DNA from 4 places in the Streptomyces sp. NPDC001858 genome. Region 2 is predicted to be linked to each of the others. Evidence: riboswitches for the same ligand, from Rfam matches in the RefSeq annotation. Region 2 holds a riboswitch; each other region holds the start of a gene.
What was found. A riboswitch is a leader RNA that binds a small molecule or an ion and turns the genes downstream of it on or off. The one in region 2 is predicted to bind S-adenosylmethionine.
Positions count from the first base shown of each region.

Region 1: another riboswitch for S-adenosylmethionine. It lies ahead of ACWCPF_RS41115 (putative leader peptide); the one in region 2 lies ahead of thrC (threonine synthase).
Region 3: another riboswitch for S-adenosylmethionine. It lies ahead of ACWCPF_RS16815 (aminotransferase class V-fold PLP-dependent enzyme); the one in region 2 lies ahead of thrC (threonine synthase).
Region 4: another riboswitch for S-adenosylmethionine. It lies ahead of ACWCPF_RS31525 (amino acid ABC transporter permease); the one in region 2 lies ahead of thrC (threonine synthase).

Region 1 covers NZ_JBSFEV010000053.1:20,568-27,493, reverse strand. The annotation lists gene ACWCPF_RS41140 (LysR family transcriptional regulator) at 1-41, opposite strand, end outside; gene ACWCPF_RS41135 (hypothetical protein) at 357-1,571, opposite strand; gene ACWCPF_RS41130 (SigE family RNA polymerase sigma factor) at 1,682-2,209, opposite strand; gene ACWCPF_RS41125 (endonuclease/exonuclease/phosphatase family protein) at 2,365-3,207, opposite strand; gene ACWCPF_RS41120 (dihydrofolate reductase family protein) at 3,290-3,934, opposite strand; SAM riboswitch class IV at 4,096-4,205, shown strand; gene ACWCPF_RS41115 (putative leader peptide) at 4,240-4,362, shown strand; gene ACWCPF_RS41110 (ABC transporter substrate-binding protein) at 4,586-6,211, shown strand; gene ACWCPF_RS41105 (ABC transporter permease) at 6,220-6,926, shown strand, end outside.
Region 2 covers NZ_JBSFEV010000004.1:57,738-64,663, reverse strand. The annotation lists gene groL (chaperonin GroEL) at 1-242, opposite strand, end outside; gene ACWCPF_RS06995 (cold-shock protein) at 656-862, opposite strand; gene ACWCPF_RS06990 (MoaD/ThiS family protein) at 1,326-1,601, opposite strand; gene thrC (threonine synthase) at 1,655-2,953, opposite strand; SAM riboswitch class I at 2,971-3,117, opposite strand; gene ACWCPF_RS06980 (glucosyl-3-phosphoglycerate synthase) at 3,252-4,196, shown strand; gene ACWCPF_RS06975 (alpha,alpha-trehalose-phosphate synthase (UDP-forming)) at 4,291-5,694, shown strand; gene otsB (trehalose-phosphatase) at 5,682-6,515, opposite strand; gene ACWCPF_RS06965 (DUF3263 domain-containing protein) at 6,558-6,815, opposite strand; gene ACWCPF_RS06960 (extracellular solute-binding protein) at 6,885-6,926, opposite strand, start outside.
Region 3 covers NZ_JBSFEV010000010.1:49,355-56,280, reverse strand. The annotation lists gene qcrC (cytochrome bc1 complex diheme cytochrome c subunit) at 1-235, shown strand, start outside; gene qcrA (cytochrome bc1 complex Rieske iron-sulfur subunit) at 232-1,290, shown strand; gene qcrB (cytochrome bc1 complex cytochrome b subunit) at 1,287-2,924, shown strand; gene trpD (anthranilate phosphoribosyltransferase) at 3,043-4,107, shown strand; SAM riboswitch class IV at 4,195-4,311, shown strand; gene ACWCPF_RS16815 (aminotransferase class V-fold PLP-dependent enzyme) at 4,455-5,822, shown strand; gene ACWCPF_RS16810 (Lrp/AsnC family transcriptional regulator) at 5,954-6,232, opposite strand; partial or broken gene ACWCPF_RS16805 (rhomboid family intramembrane serine protease) at 6,401-6,926, opposite strand, start outside.
Region 4 covers NZ_JBSFEV010000028.1:87,570-94,495, reverse strand. The annotation lists gene ACWCPF_RS31530 (amino acid ABC transporter ATP-binding protein) at 1-551, opposite strand, end outside; gene ACWCPF_RS31525 (amino acid ABC transporter permease) at 548-1,528, opposite strand; SAM riboswitch class IV at 1,933-2,052, opposite strand; gene ACWCPF_RS31520 (glutathione S-transferase C-terminal domain-containing protein) at 2,119-3,018, opposite strand; gene ACWCPF_RS31515 (NAD(P)-dependent oxidoreductase) at 3,555-4,376, opposite strand; gene ACWCPF_RS31510 (DoxX family protein) at 4,373-4,882, opposite strand; gene ACWCPF_RS31505 (hypothetical protein) at 4,993-5,115, shown strand; gene ACWCPF_RS31500 (serine/threonine-protein kinase) at 5,227-6,822, shown strand; gene ACWCPF_RS31495 (TetR family transcriptional regulator) at 6,839-6,926, shown strand, end outside.

The DNA of each region.
Region 1 (6,926 bases), on a different contig from region 2:
TCCGCCACCGAGACGACGACCTCCATCTGCCGCAGATCCATCATCCGCCCCCGGTCCGGACAGCGCCCCGTCCGGTGTGCACGTGACGATCTTCGCTCTTCACCGCATGGTAGAACGCGGGGCGTCTCAGGACGGCCTCGTGCGGCTCAAGGAGCCTCGGCACTGCCGTTCGCAGGGCGACATGACATGAGCGTCACGGAAAGTCCGGCTGTCCGCCGACCGCGACGGAGTCGCGCAGGCCCTCCATGACGAGGCCCGGCTCTGCGGCCGGCCCTAGGGCGTGTCCGGCCGATCGTGCCGCAGACGCGGGGACTCGGCACCGCAGATGCCCTGCGAGTTGACCGGCCGGACAGGCCCTAGCGGGCGAGGAGCCAGGTGCGGCTGGTGACGATGGCCTTGAGTTCCTGTTCGGTGATCAGGTGCCGGGTGCCGCTCTTGCCGGACGTGGGGCTGGGCGCGTTGTAGGCGGACACGGACATCCAGAGTCCGTTCACCCGAAGCGCGTCGGCGCGGAGCTGCACGACTCCGGGCTGCTTGCCGGGGACCTGCCGGGTGCCCACCTTCGTGCCGTCGGCGAGGGTCTCGTTCCAGACCTCCGTGTCGCCGGCGATGCGCGTGGCCTCGATGTAGGTTCGCGTACCGCTCTTCGGGTCGGTCACGACGACATGACCGTTCGCTCCGGTGCCGCCCTCCGACACGATCACAAGGCGTTCGGGCAACAGGTCCTTCAGCACGGGCAGGATGTCGCCCGGTTCGGCCATGGAGCCCGGCGCCACGGTCGCCAGTGGATTGGCCTCGCCGTCCCGGCTGAACGAGGCGTCGACGAACGCCGCCAGGTTGCGCAACTTGCCCGGGTTCATCCGGGGGTTGCGGCTCACCGGCTCCGGCTCGGAGTTCGATCCGGCCTGCTTCGCCATCGGTACGTTGTAGGTGGCGACCTCGATGACGTACCCGTTGGGCGAGACCATCGTGACCTCCCACTTCTTGACCCCGCCCGCCTTGCCGGCGTCGGTGTATCCCCTGACGGCACGGTTGTCGGGCTGTGTCGTGCAGTCCTCGTACGGGGAGTCCTGCGCGGGCGGGCAGGTGATCTGCTTCTTCACGTCCTGCTCCGTCGGGTCGACGCGGCGCACCGAGAGCGTCACCCTGGCCGCGCCGAAGCCGTCCTCGAAGTCGATCCTGGCCGTCGCGGGCGTGGTCGGGTCGGAGCTGCCCGCCGCGTGCAGCTCCTCCCGGATGACAGCGACCGAGGAGTTGTTCATTCCGTTGTGCAGGATGTCCTTCATCGCCTGGGCGGTGACCTCGAAGTGCCGGTAGTCGGCCGTCGGGCCCGAAGTCGAGGCGTGCTCGCCGCGGTCCGTGCCGGCACCGCCCCGCTCCCCTCCGAGTTGGACGCCGGCCGTCGCGAGGAGGGCGACGGCCAGTCCACTCCCGGCGACCGCGGAGGCCCGGCGGCGGGCCAGCCTGCGCCGACCGCGCGCGAGGCTGCCTTCCGCCAGGGAACGCGGGTCCGTGGTGAAGGCGCCCACCGTGTCGCGGAGCGCCTTCCCGAGCTCGTCTTCGAAAGGCATGCGGAACCACCAGATCCTGTGTCGGTGCGGTAGGGGAAGCAGATCAGCGAGCGCGACGGACCCTTCTCGGTCCGCGCGTCGGCTGCGAAGGTGTGGCGGACTTCGGGAGTTCAGGTCGGGGTGGTCAGCTCGGCAAGGCTTCCGCCCAGCCGTTCGCGCAGCTTGGCCAGCGCGCGGCTCGACCGACTGCGTACGGCGATGGAGCTCACGTTCATCGCATCGGCCGTCTCCTCCACGCTGCGGTCCTCCCAGTAGCGCAGCACCACCACCGCCCGGTCCTTGGGCGGCAGCTCCCGCAGGGCCTGGAGGAGCGCGAGCCGCAGCGCCGGATCGTCCCCGTCGTGGAGGGCCGCGACGTCGGGCAGTTCCGCCAGGGGGCGTTCGGAGGCGGAGTAGCGCCGACGCTGGGTGAGGAACGTACGGACGAGAACGGTCTGCGCGTAGGCCGCAGGGTTGTCGACCCGGGACATGCGGCCCCACACGGCGTACATCCGGCTGAGCGTCTCCTGCACCAGGTCCTCCGCCAGGTGCGTGTCCCCGCTGGTGAGCAGGCACGCCGAGCGGTGCAGCTGCCCGGCACGCCCCACGGCGAACTCCATGAACTCATCCGTCCGGGACCACGTCCGGGACTTTCTCATTCCCACCCCTCGGCGCCTTTCCGTCGGCTTACATCTCACCGACGCGGTGGACCACGGGAAATGTTGCAGACGGATTCACCGGCAGTGCGCGAGAGCGCGGCGCGGATCGGGGTGCTCTCCGCACGACGGGCCGGCCGCGACGGCCACGGCGTGCGTCAACCGGTGAGGTCCAGGTCGGTGTAGAACTGGTGGTGGTCCGAGTACGGGGTCGGGTGCACATGGTGCTCCAGCGGGGTGACGCCCCGCAGGAAGACGTAGTCGAACTTGCTGCGCCAGTCGGTGGTCGGCTCGCAGGTTCCGACGGTCGGGGGACGGCACTCGGGGGCCGTGTCCGCGGCCACGGCCCACATCTCGGTGAGCTCGGAAGCGTCCGGCACGGCGTTGAAGTCGCCGAGGACGATCGCGCGGTCGTGCCGGGCGACGGCTGCCGCGAGCACGTCGGCCTGGCCCGCTCGGACCTCCTCCTGTCGCCGTTCGGCGAAGTGCGTGTTGAAGACCCGCACGGACCGGCCGTCCACCTTGGTGGTGACCGCCATGTACCCGCGGTCCTCGGATCCGCCGTCGGGGTATTCGACCGTGACCGGGTTCGTCATCGGCGCCGCCGACAGGAGCGCCTGGCCGTAGCCCCCCGGACTCCACGGCGCTCCCCCGCAGCGGCCCCAGTTGCGCAGCACCGACCCGTACTCGACGTGGTAGTCGAGCCCGTAACGGTCCTTCAGATAGCCCCGGATCCGCTCGACGTCCCCCACGCACGCTTCTTGCAGGCCGATCACCTGGGGCGCGTACGCGGCGATCTCCCCGGCGCGGTCGGCGTTGCTCAGTTCGCAGGGGTTGCAGATGTTCCACGTCATGACGCGGTTCGGCACGACATCCCGGGCGGCGTCGACGGGCAGCGACCCGTCGCCGGGCGCGTCGTTCGGCGCGCGGGAGCCGACGAGCACCACACAGGCCACGATCACGGCGCCCACGAGCAGCCGCATGTCCCTTCCGAGCACCATCGCCTCCTCAGAGCGGATGCACGGGGCATCCGACGTCTCTCCGACGAGGTTATGGGACGGAGTTGTGAAGACCGCATCAGCTTCAGGCGTCGCGCGCGACGCCGCGGTCGGGTGCGCTCATGTCACCCGTGCCGGGCGTGCCCTCGGCCAGCCCGTAGCGCAGGTACACCGTTCCCTTCGGACCGGCGGCCGGCGGTTCGAGGAGGGTGACGTTCGTGGGCACCGCGCCGCCGTCGAACACCTTCTTGCCGACGCCGAGCACGATCGGGTGCACCCACAGGTCGAGCCGGTCGAAAAGCTTCTCGCGCAGCAGGCTCTGCACCAGGTTCAGGCTCCCGACGACCTTCACATGCTCGTGCCGGTCGCGGATCTCGCGCACCGCGCCGGGCAGATCCGGGCCGAGCTGCGTGGATCCGGCCCACGAGAGGTCGGGCCTGCCGCGGGAGGCCACGTACTTGGGGACGCTGTTGAAGAGCGTCGCGATCTCGCCGTCCTCGCCGCCCTTCTGGTGCGGCCAGTAGGCGGCGAAGATGTCGTACGTCCGCCGGCCGAGCAGCAGGGCGTCCGTGCCCTCGTAGGCGGCGCCGATCTGCGCCCCGGCGACCTCGTCCAGCAGGGGCGCCTGCCAGCCGCCGAACGGGAACCCCTCCGGGTCCTCGTCCGGGCCGCCGGGCGCCTGCGCGACGAGGTCGAGGGTGGTGAACATCTCGATGTGGATGAGGCCCATGGCGTGCTCCCGATGCTTTGGTCGTCCCGGTCGGAAGGTAGACCGGTGGACGTCGGCAGACTCATCGGCGCGCCGCACCCGCGTTTCCGTTCCCGAGGGAACCCGGGCCGACGATATGGCGATATTGACGGGTCGCGGAAGTGATCCGTAGGATCGTGGGTGGCATTGAGTGTCAGCGTCAAGCCCTGGCTTGCTGACCGGCAACCCTCCTGCGCGGTGGGGTGCTCCAGGTGAAAGCCCGGCGGGGTCGACGACCCTGCAAGCGCGTGGCCCCGGCAGCGGGGCTTGGGAGGGGAGGGACCGGCATGCGGATCGACTGCAACCTGAGTGCCTCTCTCGCCGCCGCGGCGGCGTTCTCCGGACTCTCGCGCCGACGCCACATCGATCTCCAGCGCTTCGCCGGCTGTCTGTGTAGCACCTCCCGCTAGCACCTCCGCGTAGCTCGTCTCCGCACGCCCGCGTGCTGCGGCTGACCGCACGTCACCTCTGCGTCCGACGCCCGCCGTCGGCGTCTCCGGCGATCCCCCCGGCCTCCCTCTCTTCCCTTCCCCCTTTCTTTTTCCCCTCGCAGTCGACTTCCCCTGCGTCGCCGTGCCCGGAATGTGCTGAACGGGCATGTGCGCGACGGCTTCGGAATAGGAGAACCATTCCGTGATAGCGCGTACGGATTCCCGGCCCACCCGGTGGGCGGCCCTGGCGGCACTCGTGACGAGCGGCGTGCTGCTGAGCGCCTGCTCGGCGGGCGGCGACGGCAGTTCGAGCAGCGGCGGCGGTGAGGCCCGCTCCGGCGGCACACTGACCTTCGCCGTCGGTTCCGACGCCGGCTGCGTCGATCCCCAGCAGGTGGGCAGCAACGACACGATCTACTCGCTGCGCCAGATCGTGGACTCGCTGACCGACCAGGACCCCGAGACCGGCAAGATCGTGCCCTGGCTCGCGAAGAGCTGGGACATCAGCGCCGACGCCACGACCTTCACCTTCCATCTGAGATCGGGCGTCACCTTCAGCGACGGGTCGGCGCTGACCGCCCAGGTGGTCAAGGACAACTTCGACGCGGTGCCGAAGCTCGGCGCCCTGGGCACGCTGGCGCAGGGGTATCTGAGCGGCGTGAAGAGCACGACCGTCGTCGATCCGCTCACGGTCCGGGTCGCGTTCGAGCAGCCCAACGCACAGTTCCTCCAGGCGACCGCGACGCATTCGCTGGGCATCGAGTCGTCGGCGAGCGTGAAGAAGAGCCCGCAGGACAAGTGCAGCCAGGGCGTGGTCGGTTCCGGGTCGTTCGTGCTGAAGGACTATGTGCAGAACCAGTCGATCACCCTGGCCAGGCGCGCCGGGTACGCCTGGGGTTCCGCGCTGTGGACCAAGAAGGGCGAGGCGTACCTGGACAAGCTGGTGTTCAAGGTGGTGCCGGAGGCGGGTGTGCGCACCGGAAGCCTCCAGTCCGGGCAGGTGGACGCGATCAGCGGCGTCGGCAGGTCCAACGAGTCGGCGCTGAAGAGCGGCGGCCAGGTGGACCTTCAGCAACGGGCCAATCCCGGGGTGGTGTTCAACCTGGGGCTGAACAACTCCCGGCCGGCGCTGAAGGACGTCAGGGTGCGGCAGGCGATCTCGTACGCCGTCGACCGGCAGCAGATCGTGGACACCGTGTTCCCGACCGGCACCGAGCCGGCGACCAGCATCCTGGCGCACACCACCCCCGACCACTCCGACCTCGGCGCGGAGCTGACCCTGGACGCGGCGAAGGCCAAGTCCCTGCTGGACGCGGCCGGTTGGAAGACCGGCGGTGACGGCATCCGGGCGAAGGACGGCAAGAAGCTCAGCCTGACCGTCTCGTGGTTCCCCATCGCGGCCACCAACCAGCCCTCGCTGGAACTGATCCAGCAGCAGCTCAAGGCCGTCGGCATCGGCGTGGTGCTCAAGCAGCTGCCGGTCACCCAGTTCGCGCCGACGCTGCAGTCCGGTGACTTCGACGTGGTGTGGGGCAATGTGACGCGCGCCGACCCGGACATACTGCGCAGCTCGTTCTCCACCCGCCTGGCCAACTTCTACCAGCTGCCCGCCGGCGCCCTGGACACCGCGCTGAGCGACCAGGCGGCGACGGCCGACACCGCCAAGCGCAAGCAACTGGTCGCACAAGCACAGGAGTTGATCGTGCGCAACGCGTACGTCGTCCCCGTGGTGGAGCTGCAGACCCAGCTCGGGGTGTCGAAGAAGGTGCACCGGCTCGACTTCGACGCCTCCAGCCGGATCCAGCTGCACGACACCTGGATCGGCTGACGGCCGCCATGCGTCTCTATGTCGTCAAACGCGTCGCGCAGGCGATCGGCGTGCTGTGGGCGGCCTACACGGTGGCCTTCCTCGTGCTGGACTTCCTGCCCGGTGACCCGGTGTCGGCGATGGCCGGCGCCGGGGCGGACACCGGGCAGGTCGACCCGGCCCAACTGGCCGCGCTGCGGCATCAGTACGGCTTCGACAAGCCGGTGCTCGCGCAGTACGCCGACTACCTCAGCCGGGCGCTGCGCGGGGACTTCGGCGATTCGATCTCCACCGGGCGGCCGGTGACCTCGACCCTGGCCGAGGCGCTGCCGGGGACCCTTCAGCTGACCGGGGCGGCGCTGCTGCTCGCGGTGCTGGGCGGCGGCGGTCTCGCGGTGCTGGCGACCTACACCGGCCGGCGGTGGCTGCGGCAGCTGCTGCTGTCGTTGCCCCCGCTGGGCGTGTCGGTGCCCACGTTCTGGGTCGGGCTGCTGCTCGTGGAGGTGTTCTCGTTCCGGTTGCGGCTGTTCCCGGCGTTCGGCAACGACGGGTGGCGCGGTCTGGTGCTGCCCGCGGTGACGCTGGCGATCCCGACCGGCGCGCTGGTCGCGCAGGTGCTGTCCAAGAGCCTGTTCACGGCGCTGGACCAGGCCTATGTGGAGACCGCCCGGGCCAAGGGCGCCGGGCGGCTGCGGATCCATCTGCGGCATGCGCTGCGCAACGCCTCGCTGCCCGT
Region 2 (6,926 bases):
TCCGTCTTCTTCGCGACTTCCTTGACCAGCTCGGCGCCGATCTTCTCGTACGGGTCCTCGAGCTCGATCTCCTTGGCGATGGAGACACCATCGTTGGTGATCGTGGGGGCGCCCCACTTCTTCTCGAGGACGACGTTGCGGCCCTTGGGGCCGAGCGTCACCTTCACGGCGTCCGCGAGCTGGTTCATGCCGCGCTCGAGGCCGCGCCGTGCCTCCTCGTCGAACGCGATGATCTTGGCCATGTGAAGTGGTCCTCCCGGACTGGGGTGGATTGCTCCGGACCGCGCTGGCGCCCGCGACGGACGGCTCGCCGGCCCCGTGGTTCCTTGCCCCACCTGGCCTGCGGGCCTCACCGACCCGGTCCTCGTTGTCACTCTCACCTTCAGAGTGCTAACGCCAATGATTAGCACTCGGCATGCGAGAGTGCAAGGTGCGCCCGCGAAGCGGGCTCGTTGGGGGGTGGCGGTCGGGCGACGGGTGGGCGCAAGCGACTCGGGAGGATCCGCAGGTGAACAACGGTGCGAGCGGAGGGGCGCCAGAGGCTCCGGGCGCTTCGCAGGCGCACCAGACGCACCGAAGGGCTCGTACCCCCCAGGAGGTACAAGCCCTTCGGACGTGACGTACAGAAGAACGACGCTGTCAGTCGGCGCGCGCTTCAGCCGGTCGCGAGACGGACCATGTCCGCCTGCGGCCCCTTCTGACCCTGCGAGATCTCGAAATCGACCCGCTGACCCTCTTCCAGGGTGCGGTAGCCGTCCATCTGAATCGCGCTGTAGTGGACGAAAACATCCGCACCACCGTCGACCGCGATGAAGCCGTACCCCTTCTCCGCGTTGAACCATTTGACGGTGCCCTGAGCCATGCCTAACTCCCCTATTACTGGCCCTTGCACAGATCCACACTTCGCGGATCCGGGTCAGACCTCACCCCCCAACGATTGGGGGCGTGCGCCGGAACGCGTCGACCGCGGCTGAATGTATCTGTCCAACTGCCCTCTGCAACAGGTCACTTGGACGAGAATTCTGGACGCAAAGGATCGGGAATGTGGCGAGAATTCGCCTGAATTCGGGGCAAGTCGGGCCCCACAAAGGCCACAAAAGCCGCGAAAGGTATGCACACTTTGGCTGCTTCTTATCGGGCGTGGGGCAGAAATCAAAGGCTCCGGATCCGTTGATCCGGACCGGGTTCCCCAACTGTACCGCGCTCAACCACACTGAATTGCCCCCTCCGCTTCTATCGCGGAGAGGGCAATTCGATGAACGCTCGGTAATCACTGTTACCGACGGTTACTACCGATGGGTACTACCGGCGGGTACAGCGACCTCTCAGCCGCCCGCGACCGCCGGAATGATCGAGACGCCGGCGCCGTCCGGGGTCGGCGTCTCCAGACCCTGCTCGAAGCGGACGTCGTCGTCGTTGACGTACACGTTGACGAACCGGCGCAGCTTGCCCTGATCGTCGAGAACGCGGGCGGCGATGCCGGTGTGGTGCTGCTCCAGGTCGGCGATGACCTCGCCGAGGGTCGCCCCCTCGGCCTTCACCTCGGCCGAACCGCCGGTGTAGGTGCGCAGGATGGTGGGGATGCGGACGGTGACGCTCATGACTTTCGACCTCCGGTCAGGTGACGCGCCCCCACAGGGGCACAGGGCAGTGACTAGCCGAGACCCGCCTCGTGGAACGACTCCAGGTTGGGCCGAATGGTCGCGGTCAGTCCCGTGCCGGCCACCGCGTCGAGCGTCTTGAGACCGTCGCCCGTGTTCAGCACGACCGTCGTGAGCGTCGGGTCGAGCAGACCGTTCTCGATCAGCTTCCGCGTCACACCCACCGTCACCCCGCCGGCGGTCTCCGCGAAGATGCCCTCGGTCCGCGCCAGCAGCTTGATCGCGTCGACGATCTGCTCGTCCGTCACGTCCTCCACCGCACCGCCGGTCCGACGCGCGATGTCGAGCACATACGGACCGTCCGCCGGGTTGCCGATGGCCAGCGACTTGGCGATGGTGTTCGGCTTCTGCGGACGGACGACGTCGTGCCCCGCCTTGTACGCGACGGACACCGGGCTGCAGCCCTCGGCCTGAGCGCCGAAGATCTTGTACGGCCGGTCCTCGACGAGCCCGAGCTTGATCAGCTCCTGCAGCCCCTTGTCGATCTTCGTGAGCTGCGAGCCGGAGGCGATCGGCACGACCAGCTGATCGGGAAGCTTCCAGCCGAGCTGCTCGCAGATCTCGTACGCCAGGGTCTTGGACCCCTCCGCGTAGTACGGCCGCAGGTTGACGTTGACGAAGCCCCAGCCCTCGCCCGCCGGGTCGCCGATGAGCTCGGAGCAGAAGCGGTTGACGTCGTCGTAGTTGCCCTCGATGCCGACGAGTTCGCCGCCGTAGACCGCGGCCATGACGACCTTGCCCTGCTCCAGGTCGTGCGGGATGAACACGCAGGAGCGGAAGCCGGCGCGGGCCGCCGCCGCGCCCACGGCGCCGGCCAGGTTGCCGGTCGAGGAGCACGAGAGGGTGGTGAAGCCGAAGGCGCGCGCCGCCTCGATGGCCTGTGCGACGACGCGGTCCTTGAAGGAGTGCGTCGGGTTGCCGGAGTCGTCCTTGACGAAGAGCTTTCCGGCGTCGACGCCCAGCTCACGGGCGAGGTTGTCGGCCTGGACGAGCTTGGTCCAGCCCGGGTTGATGTTCGGCTTGTCCGCGACGTCGGCCGGGACCGGCAGGAGGGGCGCGTAGCGCCAGATGTTCGCGGGGCCCGCCTCGATGCGCTTGCGGAGCTCCTCCGTGTCGTAGGAGGAGAAGTCGTACGCGATCTCCAGCGGGCCGAAACACTCCTCGCAGGCGAAGACGGGCCCGAGGGGGACGCGGTGACCGCACTCCCGGCAGTTCAACGCCGCCGCGGGACCGAGGTCGACCCCGGAAGCGGAGGAAGCGGTGGATTCGGTTGCAACAGGCTGCGCAGCCATGGAGGGGAGGCCCTTTCTCCTCATCTTCCTCACGACGCACTTCGCCGTGAGACGGATTTGGCACCTTCCCGAGCCGGGAGCCTCACCACGACGACGTGGTCAGACCGGCTGGAGGGTTGCCGGGGCTTCATCGGGCCGTATCCCTCTGCCCCTCTGGATGAGCGGTATTAAGTTGTAGACGACAGCGACCTCGGACATGCGATGGTCATCCGCGTTGTTCAAGACTGTAACCGAAGCCCAGGATCGTTGAGATAGTCGTCCGAACCGCGAGATGTACCGCGAGATGTGAGGAGCCGCCGTGCTGGAAGAGGTCGAGCGCTGGCTGGCCACCCGTTCCTGGTCGGTGACCGATCGCCCGCTGCACCGGATCCTGGCCGCCAAGCGCGCCACGAACCGGTCGGTGTCCGTGGTCCTGCCCGCGCTGAACGAGGAGGCCACGGTCGGCGACATCGTCGCGATCATCCGCCACGACCTCATGCGGCAGGTCCCGCTCGTCGACGAGATCGTCGTCGTCGACTCCGGATCGACCGACCGGACCGCCGAGGTCGCCGCGGCGGCCGGGGCCCGGGTCGTGCACCGGGACGACATCCTGCCGCGCATACCGGCCGTGCCCGGCAAGGGCGAGGTCCTGTGGCGCTCGCTGCTGGTCACCGGCGGGGACATCGTCTGCTTCATCGACGCCGACCTGAAGGAGTTCTCCTCCGACTTCGTCTCGGGCATCGTCGGCCCGCTGCTCACCGACCCGGACGTGGACCTCGTCAAGGGCATGTACGACCGTCCGCTGAGCGGCGCCGCCGGCCAGGGCGGGCGGGTCACCGAGCTGATGGCCCGGCCGCTGCTCAACATGCACTGGCCGCAGCTGGCCGGGTTCGTGCAGCCGCTCGGCGGCGAGTACGCGGCCCGCCGCAGCCTGCTGGAGCAGCTGCCGTTCCCGGTCGGCTACGGCGTGGAGCTGGGCATGCTGGTCGACGCCCTGCACCTGGTGGGCCTCGACGCCCTCGCCCAGGTCGACGTCGGCGTGCGCAAACACCGCCATCAGGACGGTCAGGCCCTGGGCCGGATGGCTGCGGCGATCTACCGCACCGCCCAGCTCCGGCTGGCCCGCGGGCATCTGATCCGCCCCTCGCTCACCCAGTTCGAACGCAGCTCGGACGGGTTCGAACCGCGCACCTACTCGGTGGACACCGAGGAACGGCCGCCGATGGCGGAGATCGCGGAGTACCAGTCCCGCAAGGTCGCGTGACGCCGTCGCGGCACCGCACACCTGTTGTATACGTCCTGGCCACACAGGGCGACCGTACGTTTGAGCGTTTCCGGAGCGGGCTAGGTTGAGGTCTATGGCTACCACCGGTGGAGCTGCTCAGGTCCTGGTCGCGTCCAACCGCGGCCCGGTCTCGTACACGGTCGACGAGGGCGGCTCGCTGCGCGCGAAACGCGGCGGCGGCGGGCTGGTCTCCGGCCTGTCGGCCATCGGGCCGGACGCGGGCGCGCTGTGGGTGTGCTCGGCGCTGTCCGACGGCGACCGGGAGGCGGTCCGGCGCGGGGTCGGCGAGGAGGGCGTGCGCATGCTGCCCATCCCGGCCGACGTGCACGCCGACGCGTACAACGGCATCGCGAACTCGGTCCTGTGGTTCATCCACCATCTGCTCTACCAGACCCCGCTCGAACCGGTGTTCGACGCGGAGTTCCGCCGCCAGTGGGCCGCGTACGAGACGTACAACCGCGCGTTCGCGCAGGCCCTGGCGGAGGAGGCGGCGGACGGCGCGGCCGTCCTCGTCCAGGACTACCACCTGTGCCTGGTCCCGGGCATGCTCCGCGCACTCCGCCCCGACCTGCGGATCAGCCACTTCTCCCACACGCCGTGGGCCCCGGTGGACTACTTCGCGCTGCTGCCGCAGGACATCCGGGAGCAGCTGCTGACCGGCATGCTCGGCGCGGACCGCCTGGGCTTCCTGACCCACCGCTGGGCGGACGCGTTCACCGCGTGCTGCGCGGAGTTCGCCGGAGGGCCGGGGAAGACACAGGTCGGCGTGCACGGGCTCGGGGCCGACGCCGACTTCCTGCGGGAGCGCTCGCACCGGCCGGACGTCGAGGAGCGGATCGCCGCCCTGCGCGAGGAGATCGGCGGGGAGGGCCGGAAGGCGATCGTCCGGGTCGACCGCACCGAGCTGTCCAAGAACATCGTGCGCGGACTGCTGGCCTACCGGCAGCTGCTCGACGACCGCCCCGAGTGGCGCGAGCGCGTCGTCCATGTGGCGTTCGCCTACCCCTCCCGCCAGGACCTCGCCGTCTACCGCGACTACATGGCCGAGGTGCGGCGGGTGACGGACGAGATCAACGCCGCGTACGGCACGCCCGACTGGACGCCCGTCCTGCTGAACCTCAAGGACGACTTCGCCCGCTCCCTGGCCGCCTACCGCCTCGCGGACGTCGCCCTGGTCAACCCCGTCCGCGACGGCATGAACCTGGTCGCCAAGGAGGTCCCGGTGGTCTCCGACGAGGGCTGCGCGCTGGTGCTGTCCCGGGAGGCGGGGGCGTACTGGGAGCTGCGCGACGACGCGATCACGGTGAACCCGTACGACGTCCTGGAGACCGCCCGCGCCCTGCACGAGGGCCTGTCGATGAAGCCGGAGGAGCGGGCCGAGCGCACGAAACGGCTGTCCGCGGCGGCGACCGCGCTCCCCCCGGCCCAGTGGTTCCTGGACCAGCTGAACGCCCTGCGGGAGATTCAGCCGAGCTGACCGGCCAGCTCCCGCAGCAGCGCCACGACCCCGGCGGGCCCGTCGACGACGAGGTCCGCGCGCTGGGCCAGTTCACCGACCTCGGAGCTGCCGCTGCACACCAGCAGCCCGGGGACGCCGTCGGCGCGCAGCCGCTCGACGGCGGCGAAGGCGGGCAGGTCGCCGAGGTCGTCACCGGCGTACAGAACACTGCGCGCGCCGGTCTCGCGGACGTGCTCCAGCAGGGCCATGCCCTTGTCCATGCCCGGCGGGCGCAGCTCCAGGACCATCCGGCCGGGCTCGACGATCAGTTGGTGCCGGGCCGCGAGGTCGCCGAGGGGCGCGCGCAGCGCTTCGAACGCGCCCTGGGGATCGTCGGCGCGGCGCGTGTGGACGGCGACGGCCTGGCCGGCCTTCTCCTCCACCCACACGCCCGGCGGGTCCCCGGCCGCCGCCAGGACCTGCCGCAGCTCCGCGCGGACGGCGGCGACCCCCGGGTGCGGGGCGGGGGCGGTCAGGGCGCCGGTGCGCGCGTCCCAGCGTTCGGCGCCGTAGAGCCCGAGGACGGTCAGGTGCGCGAGCCCCGCCGCCCCGGCGAACCCGCCGTGCCGTACGGCGACCTCGGCGGGCCGCCCCGTGACGACGGCCACGGCCCCGAGCTTCGGTGCGAGGGCCGCGAGCGCGGGCACGGCGTCGGGGTGCGCCCGGGCGTCCTCGGGGTTCTCGACGATCGGGGCGAGGGTGCCGTCGAAGTCGAGGGCGACGAGGGTGCGGGAGGGTTCGGCGAGGATCGCGTCGAGTGCGGTGCGTCCGGCTGCGGTGGTGGGTGCGTGGATGCCCATACGGCGACGATAGCCACGCGATCCACCCGTCGGACCCACGCCTCAGCGATCGGCTCGCCGGGTGTCCCGCACCCTTCTCAGTCTGTTCACCGTGACCGGATCGTGGGCCAGCGCCCGGATGTCGTCGAGAAGGGCGTTGAGGAGCTGGTAGTAGCGGACCGGGGACAGGTCGAGTTCCTCGCGTATCGCCCGCTCCTTCACGCCGGGGCCGGAGAACCCGCGCCGCTCCAGGGCGAGGATCCGCCGCTCCACCGCCCCCAGCCCGCCCGTCTCCTGCGGCTCGTCCGCTCGCTGCTCCATACCCGCAAGGTAACGCGCCCGACTGACACCCGACCCGGCACCCGACCCGACCCCCGACCCGGACAGGCCCTACTCGCCGGAGGCGCTCTCCAGCGTCGTGGCCGTGGTCTG
Region 3 (6,926 bases), on a different contig from region 2:
CCCGCAGAACATGCCCTCCTTCCCCGACACCACGCTGTCGGAGCAGAACAAGAAGGACATCATCGCGTACCTGCACGCGGTCAACAGCGACGATACGAACAACCCCGGTGGTCTCGAGCTGGGCGGCCTCGGGCCGGTCACCGAGGGCCTCTTCGCCTGGATCTTCGGACTCGGCGCCCTGATCGCGGTCGCCGTCTGGGTCGCCGCTCGGACCGCAAAGGCCAAGAAGTCATGAGCAACCAAGACACTCCAGAAGAGAACCTGCCTGCTGAGCAGGACCACACCCATGGCGCGGTATCCGTCGCGGACGAGAAGAACCCGTTCGCGGACCCCGGTCTGCCGCCCCACGAGCATCGCATCCAGGACATCGACGAGCGGGCCGCCCAGCGGTCCGAGCGTGCGGTCGCCTTCCTGTTCACGCTGTCGATGCTCGCCACGGTCGGCTTCATCGCCGCGTACGTGGCGATCCCCGCCGACAAGTCGATCTTCGTGTTCCCGATCGGCCACCTCAGCGCGCTGAACTTCGCGCTGGGTCTGACGCTGGGCACGGCGCTGTTCACCATCGGCGCCGGCGCGGTCCACTGGTCCCGCACCCTGATGACGGACGTGGAGGTCGCCGGCGAACGGCACCCGATCGCGGCCGAGCCCGAGCTTCGGGCCAAGGTCCACGCGGACTTCAAGCAGGGCGCCAAGGAATCGGCGATGGGTCGGCGCAAGCTGATCCGCAACACGATGTTCGGCGCGCTCACCCTGGTGCCGCTCTCCGGCGTCGTGCTGCTGCGCGACCTCGGTCCGCTGCCCGAGGACAAGCTGCGGCACACGCTGTGGGCCAAGGGCAAGCTGCTCGTCAACATGAACACCAACGAGCCGCTGCGTCCCGCGGACGTCGTCGTCGGTTCGCTCACCTTCGTCAAGCCCGAGGGCTTGGAGGAGCACGACGAGGACTTCCAGAACGAGATCGCCAAGGCGGCCGTGATGATCGTCCGGCTGCAGCCGGACAACATCAAGGACAAGCAGGAACTCGACTGGTCCTACCAGGGCATCGTGGCGTACTCGAAGATCTGCACCCACGTCGGTTGCCCGATCTCGCTGTACGAGCAGCAGACGCACCACGTGCTGTGCCCCTGCCACCAGTCCACCTTCGACCTCTCCGACGGTGCCCGAGTGATCTTCGGTCCCGCCGGTCACGCCCTGCCGCAGCTGCGGATCGGCGTGAACGACGAGGGCTACCTCGAGGCGCTCGGCGACTTCGATGAGCCCGTCGGTCCTGCATTTTGGGAGCGCGGATGAGCACCACTGAGCAGACAGAGTCCCGCGAACGCGGGAAGGCACCGGCCGGCGAGCGCATGGCCGACTGGGCCGACGGCCGCCTGGGGGTCTACTCCCTGGCCAAGAAGAACATGCGCAAGATCTTCCCCGACCACTGGTCGTTCATGTTGGGCGAGGTCTGCCTCTACAGCTTCATCGTCATCATCCTGACGGGTGTCTATCTGACGCTGTTCTTCCACCCGTCGATGACCGAGGTGGAGTACCACGGCAGCTACGTCCCGCTGCAGGGACAGCTGATGTCCGAGGCGTTCAACTCGACCATGCACATCTCCTTCGATGTGCGCGGTGGTCTGCTGATCCGGCAGATCCACCACTGGGCGGCGCTGATCTTCCTCGCCGGCATGTTCGTGCACATGATGCGCGTGTTCTTCACGGGCGCGTTCCGCAAGCCGCGTGAGATCAGCTGGCTGTTCGGCTTCCTGCTGTTCGTCCTGGGCATGTTCACCGGTTTCACCGGTTACTCGCTCCCGGACGACCTGCTCTCCGGCACCGGTGTCCGCTTCACCCAGGGCGCGATCCTGTCCATGCCGATCGTCGGCACGTACATCTCGTTCTTCCTGTTCGGCGGCGAGTTCCCGGGCCACGACATCGTGCCGCGGTTCTACTCGATCCACATCCTGCTGCTGCCGGGCATCATGCTCGGCCTCCTGGTGGGCCACCTGATCCTGGTCTGGGTCCAGAAGCACACGCAGTTCGCGGGCGCCGGAAAGAACAACAAGAACGTCGTCGGAATGCCGTTCCTGCCGGTGTACATCGCCAAGGCCGGAGGCTTCTTCTTCCTGGTCTTCGGTGTGATCGCGCTCCTGGCGGCGGTCGCGCAGATCAACCCGATCTGGGCCATGGGCCCCTACCGTCCGGACCAGGTGTCGACCGGCGCCCAGCCCGACTGGTACATGGGCTTCGCCGAGGGTCTGATCCGCTTCATGCCGGGCTGGGAGGTCAACTTCTGGGGTCACACGCTCGTCCTGGGCGTGTTCATCCCGCTGGTGCTCTTCGGCGTGGTCCTCGCGGCACTCGCGCTCTACCCGTTCATCGAGTCCTGGGTCACCGGCGACAAGCGCGAGCACCACATCCTGGACCGCCCGCGCAACGCGCCGACCCGCACCGCGCTGGGCGTCGCCTGGGTCACGATGTACATGATCACGCTGGTCGGCGGTGGCAACGACCTGTGGGCCACCCACTTCCACCTGTCGATCAACGCGATCACCTGGTTCGTCCGGATCTTCTTCTTCGTCGGACCGGTCATCGCGTACATCGCCACCAAGCGGATCTGCCTCGGCCTGCAGCGCCGGGACCGCGAGAAGGTGCTGCACGGTCGCGAGACCGGCACCATCAAGCGCCTGCCGCACGGTGAGTTCGTCGAGATCCACGAGCCGCTCAGCCAGGAGCAGCTGCACACCCTCACCGCGCACGAGCAGTACGAGCCCGCCGCGATCGGCCCCGCGGTCGACGAGAACGGCGTCGAGCGCAAGGTGTCGGGCGCCGAGAAGCTGCGCGCCAAGATCAGCGGCGCGTACTTCGGCGAGGACCAGCAGATCCCGAAGCCCACCGTCGAGGAGTACAAGGAGATCACGAGCGGCCACGGCCACCACTGATCGCTGCGCTCGCCACGCGCGCTGGAAGGGCCCCGTCCGAAGACCGGACGGGGCCCTTTCCCGTGCCCTGAGCTGGATAGGGTGGGGGCACACTTTCTACGACATCTGGAGCGGCCCCATGAGCGCTGTGACCCCCGCTGGAGGCGACACCGCGGCGGGCCGTTCCTGGCCCGAGGTGCTGAACGCCCTGCTGTACGGCCACGACCAGAGCTCCGACGCGACGGCCTGGGCGATGGACCAGATCATGCGCGGCGAGGCGACGGACGCCCAGATCGCCGGGTTCGTGGTCGCGCTGCGGGCCAAGGGCGAGACGGTCGAGGAGATCACCGGCGTGGTGCGGGCGATGTACGAGCACGCCAACACCATCGAGGTGTCCGGCCGCACCGTCGACATCGTCGGCACGGGCGGCGACGGCGCCAAGACGGTCAACATCTCCACGATGTCGGCGCTGGTCGTGGCGGGCACGGGCGCGAAGGTCGTCAAGCACGGCAACCGGGCCGCCTCCTCGGCGTCCGGCTCCTCGGACGTGCTGGGCCAGCTGGGCGTCAACCTCGACCTGACCCCGCAGCGGGTGGCCGAGGTCGCGGAGGAGGCGGGGATCACCTTCTGCTTCGCGGTGAAGTTCCATCCGGCGCTGCGCCATGTGGCCGCCGCGCGCGGTCAGTTGGGCATTCGGACGGTCTTCAACGCCCTCGGCCCGCTGACCAACCCGGCCCGGGTGAAGGCACAGGCGGTCGGTGTCGCGGACCCGCGCATCGCACCGATGATCGCCGGAGTCCTCGCCGAGCGCGGCAACTCCTCCCTGGTCTTCCGGGGCGACGACGGCCTCGACGAGCTGACGACGACGTCCACCTCGCATGTGTGGGTCGTGCGCGACGGCAAGGTCGCCGAGGAGAGCTTCGACCCGCGTGACGTCGGCATCGAGCTGGTGCCGGTGGAGGCGCTGCGGGGCGGTGACCCGGCGTTCAACGCGGAGGTCGCGCGCCGGCTCCTGGACGGGGAGACGGGCCCGGTGCGGGACGCCGTGCTGCTGAACTCGGCGGCGGCCCTCGTGGCGCTGGACCCCGGGTCCGGGACGCTGGCGGAGCAGCTGCGGGCCGGGATGGCGAAGGCGGCGGAGTCGATCGACTCCGGGGCGGCCAAGCGCTCGCTGGAGCGCTGGGTGGCGGCCAGCAACGTGTAGCGCGGTCATCGGGCGTCACCGAGCGTCGTCCCGCGATCCGGACATGGGTTGCGGGGCGACGATCACCTCACGTACGTTCTTGTGTCAGGTCATGAGTGACAGTCATGAGGCCCCGGCCGACTGTCCGGCAACCCTCCGTCCGTGGCGGGGTGCCCCGGGTGAAGACCAGGTCGCGCACAACAAGGTGCACGGCAAGCGCGGATCCCTCACACGCTTCTGAGAGCGTGCGGCCAGGGATCCTGGTCATCGAGGGAGCCTTCTGTGAGCAAGCGAATGCGATAGGGCGCAGAGCCCCGCTTCCGCGTACCCCTTTTCACTTTTCCCTTGCCTCACACGGGAGTTCCGTCATGTCCGTTTCCGTCTCCACCGCTGCCTCCGCCCGGACCGTTTGTGCGCCTCTGCCCGTTCTGGGCCGGGATGTCACCGTCCCGCTCGTCACGGGCGGCGAGGTCGCCTACGCGGCGCTCGACTACGCGGCCAGCGCCCCCGCCCTCCAGCGCGTCTGGGACGACGTGGCGGCCTACGCCCCCTACTACGGCAGCGTCCACCGCGGGGCCGGCTACCTCTCCCAGCTCTCCACCGACCTGTTCGAGAACGCCCGCCGGACCGTCACCGAGTTCCTGGACTGCCGCCCCGACGACCAGCTGATCTTCACCCGCTCCACCACGGACTCCCTCAACCTGCTCGCCGCGGCCCTCCCCGCCGACTGTCAGGTCTTCGTCTTCGAGACCGAGCACCACGCCTCGCTGCTGCCCTGGAAGGACGCCGAGGTCACCTACCTGGATGCCCCGCGCACCCCGCGCCAGGCCGTCGAGACCCTGGAGCGCGCCCTCGCCGGCCGTGACCCCTACGGGCCGGCCCTGGTCTGCGTGACCGGCGCCTCGAACGTCACCGGCGAGCTGTGGCCGGTGCGCGAGCTGGCGGCCGCCGCCCACGCCCACGGCGCCCGCATCGTCCTGGACGCCGCCCAGCTCGCCCCCCACCACCCGGTGTCGGTGCGGGACCTCGACGTCGACTGGGTCGCCTTCTCCGGCCACAAGCTGTACGCGCCCTTCGGCTCCGGCGTCCTGGCCGGCCGCGCCGACTGGCTGGTCGCGGCCGACCCGTACCTCGCGGGCGGCGGCGCCAGCCGCAAGGTCACCCGGCGCGAGGACGGGGGAGTGGACGTGGAGTGGCACGAGAGCGCCGCCCGCCACGAGGCCGGCTCCCCGAACGTGATCGGCGCCTACTCCATCGCGGCGGCCTGCAAGGCGCTGACCGAGGCCGGCTTCGAGACGCTGGTGGCCCGCGAGCAGGCCCTGATCGAGCGGGTGCGGGCCGGCCTGGCCGAGGTGCCGCAGGTCAAGGTGCTGTCCCTGTTCGGCGACGACGCCCCGCGGGTCGGCGTGATCTCCTTCGTCGTCGAGGGCTGGAACAGCTCCCACTTCGCCGCCGCCCTCTCGGCCGAGTACGGCATCGGCGTCCGGGACGGCCTGTTCTGCGCCCACCCGCTGGTCCGCACCCTCCTGGGCGGCGACCTGCACAGCCAGGGCGAGTGCGGCGCCCCCGAGGCGGCCCCCGGCGAGAAGTCCCTCAACGCCATCCGGGTGAGCTTCGGCGCGGGCACCCCCGACGAGCACGTGGAGCGCTTCGTGACCGCCGTACGGGAACTGGTGACCGACGGCGCGCGCTGGCAGTACCGGACCCAGGACGGCCGCTGCGTTCCCGCGGTCTGAGCGCGCCGGGCGAAGTCGGCGGCGCCCTGAAGGGGCGCGGGGAACTGCGCGACCGGCCACGACGGCGCCGCGGCGGAACGACGGCACGACGCGACACTGCCGGCGGGAGCGCTCAGCCCGGTGCCGGGGGCCTACTCCAGGCCGATGGCGAACGCCGCTTCGAGGTCGTGCTGGGAGTAGGTGCGGAACGCGACGTGCGTGTCGGTGCCCTCGACCCCCGGGATCTTGCTGATGCTCCCGGGGATGACCTCCGCCAGGTCCTCGTGCTGCTTCACCCGGACCATGGCGATCAGGTCGTAGGTCCCGGTGACGGAGAAGACCTCGCTCACGGAGTCCAGCGAGGCGATCCGCTCGGCGATCTCGGGGATCCGGTCCACGCTGGTCTTGATGAGGACGATCGCGGTGATCACGGCTGGTTCTCTCCCTCGGGGGCCGTTGCTGGGGCGGGCCTCACTCTAAGCGCTCCGCTGGACGTGCCGCGATCCGCTGCGGCGCCATCGTGGCCGGTCGCGCAGTTCCCCGCGCCCCTTCAGTGCGCTGCCGATCCGCGGGCGACTGCGCCCGACCTGCTCGGTCGCCCGCCCGTCCCCCGCCGCCGCCTTGCCCGGGCCGTCCTTCGGGCCCTCGCGGTGCCTGAAACGGGCCCACGCGTAGACGAGGCCCAGGCCGAAGCCCACCACATGGGCCAGGTAGGCCACCCCGGGCCCCTGGGCGGCCCGGCCCGCCGCCACCCACTGCAGGGCGGCCCAGAAGGGCAGCACGACCCAGGCGGGGAAGCGCAGCGGCAGGAAGAACAGGAACGGCAGGAGGCTGGTCACCCGTGCTCGGGGGAACAGGTACAGAAACGCGCCGAGGATCGCCGAGATCGCCCCGGAGGCGCCGACCAGGGACTGCGGCGACCCGGCGTTGGCGGCGGCGTAGCCCAGCAGGGCCAGGTAGCCGCAGCCCAGGTAGAAGAGCGTGAACTCGACGCGGCCCATCCGCTCCTCGGCCATCGCCCCGAAGACGTAGAGGAAGAGCATGTTGCCCAGCAGGTGCACCCAGCTGCCGTGCACGAAGAGCGCCGTGGCCGGGGTCAGGACGGCCCGTGGAGAGCCCGCGAAG
Region 4 (6,926 bases), on a different contig from region 2:
CCGGGGCGCAGCGCGAGGGCGCGGGCGATGGCGACGCGCTGCTGCTGGCCGCCGGACAGCTGCCGGGGGTAGGCGCCGGCCTTGTCGGCGAGGCCCACCCGGTCCAGGAGTTCGCGGGCCAGTTCCAGGGCGACGGGCTTGGCGAGCCTGCCGGTGGCGACCGGTGCGGCGGCGACGTTGTCCAGCACGGTCAGGTGCGGGAAGAGGTTGAAGTTCTGGAAGACGAAGCCGATGCGGCTGCGCTGGGCCAGGATGGCGCGTTCGCTCAGCTCGCGCAGCCGGTCGCCGTGCCGGCGGACGCCGATCAGCTCGCCGTTGACGCTGACGTAGCCGATCTCGGGCTTCTCCAGGTGGTTGACGACCCGCAGCAGGGTGGACTTGCCGGAGCCGGACGGGCCGAGGATCACGGTGACCTCGCCGGGCCGCACGGTCAGGCTCACCCCGTCCAGGACCCGGTGGGCGCCGTACCACTTGTGCACGTCGTGCACCTCGACGGCGGCGGGGACGACCGCGGCGGTGCCGGCGCTCTTCTGCACGGTCTCGGTGGTCATACGGCGGCCTCCCGGCGGATGCGGGCCCGCAGGTCGGTGAGACCGGTCCGCAGTTTCTGAAGCGGCGTCGGCGGCAGGGAACGCGTGGCGCCCCGGGCGTAGTACCGCTCGACGTAGAACTGGACGACGGAGACGAGGCTGGTCAGGATCAGGTACCAGACGGTGACGACCAGCAGCAGCGGCACGATGTCGCCGGGGTAGGTGGCCCCCATGGTCTGCGCGGTGCCGAACAGGTCGAGCAGCGACACGTAGAAGACCAGCGAGGTGGACTTGACCAGGCCGATCAGCTGGTTGACGTAGTTCGGCGTGATCGACCGCAGGGCCTGCGGGAAGACGATCTTCCAGAACTGGTAGCGCTTGGGCAGGCCGAGCGCGGCGGCCGCCTCGTGCTGGCCCTGGTCGACGGAGAGGATGCCTCCGCGGACCACTTCGGCCGCGTAGGCGGCCTCGTTGAGGCTGAGGCCGACGACGGCGATCACCATGTCGGTGGCCAGCCGGGACTCGTCGAAGCGGAAGAACGCCGGACCGAAGGGAACCCCCACGCTCAGGGTCTGGTACAGGGCGCTGAAGTTGTACAGGAAGAGCAGCACCACGATCAGCGGGATGGAGCGCAGCGCCCAGACGTAGGTCCAGCTGACCGCGCGCAGCACCGGGCTCCTGGAGAGCCGGGCGAGGGCGAGCAGGATGCCGCCGAGGAGGCCCAGCACCGCGCTGTACGCGGCCACTTCCAGGGTGATCAGCAGTCCGTCCAGGATGACCGGCCGCAGGAACCAGTAGCCGAACCGGTCCCACTGGTAGAAGGGGTTGGAGATCAGCCCGTGCGTGAACTGCGCCACCAGGACCAGGACCACGGCGGTGGCGATCCAGCGTCCGGGCTTGCGCAGCGGCTGGACGCGCTGGGCGGTGAGCTTCGCCGGCGGGACGTCGACGGCGGGCGCGGCCTCGGCGAGGGTCACGGCGCCTGGGGGTTCACTCATGAGGGGCTCCGGCGGGAGTCGGACACCCCGGGTCACGGCGGACGTGCGTGGCCGGACGCGCTTCGGCTCGGCGGCGGGGACCGCTGCGGGGGCGCGAACAGGGCATGGCGCACGGATGCGTACAGGAGACCGGGGTGGGGCGGACAACGGCACACCGCTCGGGCGGTGTTCGTCAGGAACGCGGAGGCGGGGCGGCGGGGCTGGGGTGCGAGGGGTTCGTTCAGCCCCGACAGCGGGCGCGGCCCGGTGCGGTACACAGTGCGCTGTTCACACGCAGGAGGTCGACGGCGCGGTTGGCGACGAGGATGTCGAGGTACGGCCGTACGCAGCCCCGGGGGCGGCGGGGCGCCGTCCGAAGAGCTGCGTACATGTCCGTCACCGTCACTGTTCCGGCCCCCGAGGGGCCCTCGCGCTTACCGATACGTCATTACCGAAACGTCGGTCCGGTCGTCACCTGGGGCACCCCACCGCGGAGCGAGGGTTGCCGGTCAGCTAGCCAGGGCTTGTCGCTGACGCTCATGACCGTTCTGGGCCGTAAGTAAGACAGTTGCCCGAACGAATGTCAACGGCGGTCCAGTGGATGGACCGGGTCAGGGCCGTTCGACCTGCGGTCGGACCGCCGAACCGTCCGCCGCGTGGGTCTCCCAGTCCAGGATCTGGACGGCGGCGCCGGCGGCCTCCAGGCCCTGGCAACGGGCGTGGTGGCGGCGGGCGATGGCGTCCAGGTCGAGGTGGGCACTGAAGGCCGGGTGGGCGGCCAGCCGGCGGGCGTAGGCCCACAGGGCGGGATGGTCCGCGATGCGGTGCACGGCCGCCGCGTCCAGGTGGTAGCGGTGCACGGTGTCGAGTTGGACCAGGGCGACCCACAACTCGACGTCGGCCGCGGTGATCTGATCGCTGATCAGATAGGCGTGCACCCCGAGGCCGCGCTCCAGCACGCCGAGCGTGTCGAGCAGCGTGGCGAGGGCGGCGGTGCGCTCGGCCTCCTCGGCGTCGGCGGCTCCGGCGCGCTGGGCCGCCGCTTCGATGCCCTGCGCGCACATCCGCTCGACGGCCTCGATCTGCGACTCGGCGCCGCACGGGTACAGCGTGGCCCGCCCGCCGCCGAACCTGCGGGCGAGGTCGCGGGCGATGTCGGGGCCGTGGCTGCTGACGATGCGCCCGGACCAGTCGTCGCTGAGCACCGGCGCGAGGGCCGGTCCGCGGTAGTTGTGCGCGCTGGCGTCGTACAGCGGGCGCAGCGCGCTGTGGCCGCCGTCGGGACTGTCCGGGACGGCGGGCAGGAAGGTGACCGGGCAGGCCCTCTCCAGGCCGAGGAGGCTGTGGGTGACGGCGATGCGCAGACAGTCGGGGTCGGCCGCGGCCAGGTGGAGGCGGTAGCGGCGCGGCACCGCGTAGTGGCCGCTGCGCGCGTCGCGGCCGATCCGCCCCCGGAAGACGGGTGCGGGCCGGGCGGACGGGTGGACGGCGGCCAGTGGTGTGACGGACATGACTCTCCCCGGGGGCGAGGCGCGCAGCGAGGTGCGCGCGGCGGCGGATGCGACGTCGAACAGGGAGGTGTGGACCTCGTCCGCGCGCGCCGGGTGCGGCCGTGTCCCGAGGGGGGACACCGCCGGTGCGGTTCGGCGCGGGGAGGGGTCCGGCTCAGCCCTGGGAGCTGATCGCGCTGCAGACGCGCTGCAGGTCGATGTGACGGCGGGAGGTGAGAAGGGGCGAGGACCATGCCGTGCGGCTCGCTCGGCCGCTGATCGGCTTCCGTCGCCCCATTGGCTCTACCTTCCCTACCTGTTCACTAGGATTCCCGGTTCGAGTGTCGATCCGCCCCGACCGCCCGTCAAGGGGGCGTCCACCAGGTGAGTACCCGCAGCCTCGGGGGCTCAGCCGGAGGCGGGCAGCAACGTCCGGGTACGGCGTCCCGGCTGCTGGGCGCGCCCAGCGACGGCTGCGAGGCCGACGCGGACACCGCGGGCCGTCCCTTTCCGCCGTTGGACGGTGCCCGCTCACCGTAGAGATTCCGGGATATTCCTCACAGACCCATCGCGCGCAGGGCCGCACGGGCGGCCTCCCGCGTCGGTCCCGGATCTGCTCCCTGCGCGGCCCCCTCGGCGAGTTCCTCGAACAGCCGGACGTCCTTGGCGAGCAGCTTGCCCGCGTGGGCGGAGATGCGGTCGAGGATGCCGCCGGCGTCGACGACCCGCTGCAGCGCGAAGCTCGCGGAACTGCCCTGCGGGAGGAACCGGCCGAGGCCGTCGCGGTCCAGGCCCAGTCGGCCGCCGATCTCCAGCACGTCGGCGGCCAGCCCCAACTGGGCGGTGAACAGCAGGTTGTTGAGGAGTTTGGCGAGCTGTCCGGAGCCGGTGGGGCCGAGGTGGACGACCGGGTCGCCGTAGGTCTCGAACACCGGTCGGCAGGTGTGGAGGACCTCGGCGTCCCCGCCGACCAGGACCAGCAGGGCGCCCCGGTCGGCGGCCGGGCCGCCGCCGCTGACGGGGGCGTCCAGCACCTGGACGCCCTGGGCGCGGGCCCGTTCGGCGAGGCGACGGCAGGTGTCGGGGTGCACGGTGGAGTGCACGGCGACGATCCCGCCCGGGCGGAGCCCGGACAGCACCTGCGCGCCCACCTGCTCGACGTCGGCGTCGTCGACCACGCACAGACACACCAGGTCGCTGGCGGCGGCCAGTTCGGCGACCGAGCCGGCGGTCCTGGCGAGGGTGTCGGCGAAGGGTTCGAGGGTGGCGGGCCGTCTGGCCCACAGGGTGGTCTCGAAGCCCGCGCCGACGATCCGCCGGGCCATCGGCGCGCCCTGGCCGCCCAGTCCGATGAACCCGACGCGCAACGCCTCGCTCATGAGGCTCGTTCCTCTCTCTCGGGACGCCAGAACACGGCCAGCAGACCGGCCGTCGCCGCGACGCCCACCCCGAGCACCACTCCGGCGCCCGCCCAGCCGGTCACGCCGATGTCGGCGGCCTCGTCCAGCGCGTACTCGCCCGGCCCCCACGCCCCGAGCGCCAGCGCGAGGACGCCCAGGACGAGGACGTACTCGTAGCCCTCCTTGAACACGAAGAAGCCGTTGGGGCGGTGGGCGAGCAGGCCCGCCACCAGCATCACGGACAGCACCGCCGCACAGGCCAGGGAGGTGAACAGGCCGGCCACCAGCAGGACGCCCGCGCCGAGTTCGGTGAGGACGCTCAGCCAGGCCTGCAGTCGCGGCCGGGTCAGCCCGAGGCCGCCGAACCAGCCGGCGGTGCCGGTGATGCCGCCGCCGCCCTTCCAGTGGTTCCAGCCGTGCGCCAGCATCACCACACCGAGTACGACGCGTATGAGCAGCAGTGCGGTGTCCGAAGCCTCGTTCATCCCCATGTCCTCTTCTCCGTCGGCAGCGCCTGGACACCCGGCGCACATTCCTCGACGAAGGCCGGGACGTGCAGGTGACAGGCGAGAGCTGTACGGCCGACGCTGGTGTTGTGGCCCGCGCCCGCCTGCTCGTGGCCTACCACCCGTGGGGCTGCCGTGAACATGGCAGCGCGGTCCGCCTGTCCGTCGAGCCCGCCGCCGGGATGGACGACGGGGAGTTGTTCGACGCATAGCGGGAGCAACGGGCGTGAGCAGGGCATCGGCCTCCGTCGATGCCCTGCTCGCTTAGGCTGCTGGCGTCGGCCGACGCAGCTGTCGGCCAGGGGGACGGGGGAAGCAAACCGATGGGCAACGCGACCGAGGCGTTCCAGCCACTGCAGGCGGACGATCCGCTCCAGGTGGCCGGTTACCGTCTGGCGGCCCGGCTGGGCGCGGGAGGCATGGGCCGGGTCTATCTGTCGCACACTCAGGGCGGCCGGCCGGTGGCGATCAAGGTGGTGCGGCCGGAGCTGGCCGACGACCCGGACTTCGTGCGGCGGTTCCGCCGGGAGGTGGAAGCGGCCCGGCGGGTCCGCGGCGCGTACACCGCCGAGCTGATCGACGCCGACGCCGACGGCGTGCCTCCCTGGCTGGCCACGCTCTACGTGCCCGGGCCCTCCCTGGCGGAGGCCGTCCACCGGCACGGCCCGCTGGCGACGCCCGCCGTGCTCTGGCTGATGGCGGGGGTGGCCGAGGCGTTGCAGGCCATCCACGGTGCGGGGATCGTGCACCGGGACCTGAAGCCGTCGAACGTGCTGCTGGCCGCCGACGGGCCGCGGGTGATCGACTTCGGCATCTCGCTGGCCTCCGACCTCACCTCGCACACCGCCACGGGAGCCGCCGTCGGCACACCGCAGTACATGGCGCCCGAGCAGGCGACCGCCGGTGCGGTCACGGCGGCGACCGATGTCTTCGCGCTGGGGCAGACCGCGGCGTTCGCGGCGCTGGGCAAGCCGCTGTACGGAGAGGGCTCCGCGGTCGGCGTGCTGTACCGGATCGTGCACGACGCGCCCGACCTGTCCGTGCTGCCCGCACAGCTGCGGCCGCTGATCGCCCGGTGCCTGGCCGCCGAGCCGCAGGAGCGGGCCACCCCGGCGGAGATCGTCGAGTGGTGCCGGCGGGAGCTGGGCCAGGACTCCGCCGAGGGCCCGGGACCGGCCGTCTGGCAGGAGGTCAGAGGGCCGCAGATGACGGTTCCGGCCCCGGTACCCGACCCCGCGCCGGCGCGCACGCTGCCGTTGCTCACGCCCACGCGGCCGACGCCGACGCCGCCGGACCGGCCGCGCTCGCGCCGAAGACGGGCGGCACTGATCACGGCGGCAGTCGCGTCGGCCCTGCTGCTGGCCGGGGTGACGTGGACGGTCATGCGTGCGGGAGCCGGGTCGGACGACCGCGCCTCGGGCGGGTCGTCGTCGACGACGGGGGCTCGGGCGGGAACGGGGGCGGAGGCGGGGACCGAGACCGACAGCCGGGCCTCGACGTCGGCGCAGCCGTCGTCGGCCGCGCCCAGGACGCCGCAGCCCGAGGCGCACCCCCAGCGGTGGCTGGACGAGAAGAACTCGCTGGACATCGCCGATACGGACGAGCGCGAGGACCGCAAGGGGGACCTCCGGTTCGTCTGCGAGACGGTCGGCTGCGCGCTGGAGACCGGCACCAACGTGATCGGCATGGTGTACAGCGAGAGGCCGGGGGCCACCCTCGACACCTGCCGTCTCGTCCTCACCGGCGCCAAGACACGCAGCCTGCCGCTGGCCGCGGCGGCGGCCGGCAGCGAGATCTGTGTCAAGGACCCCGCCGGAAACATCGCGCTGTTCGTGGTCCAGGTGAAGTCGACCGCACTGTGGGACACCCCCGGGATCAGCTTCCTGTCCGCGGACATGACGCTCTGGCGGGCGACCTAGAAGTACCGTTCTGCTCATGAGTGCCGTCCCCGCAGAACCGGTCGAGACACCCGAGCCCGGCTGGCGGCAGCGCGCCGTCGAGCGATCCACGCGCACCGCGAAGC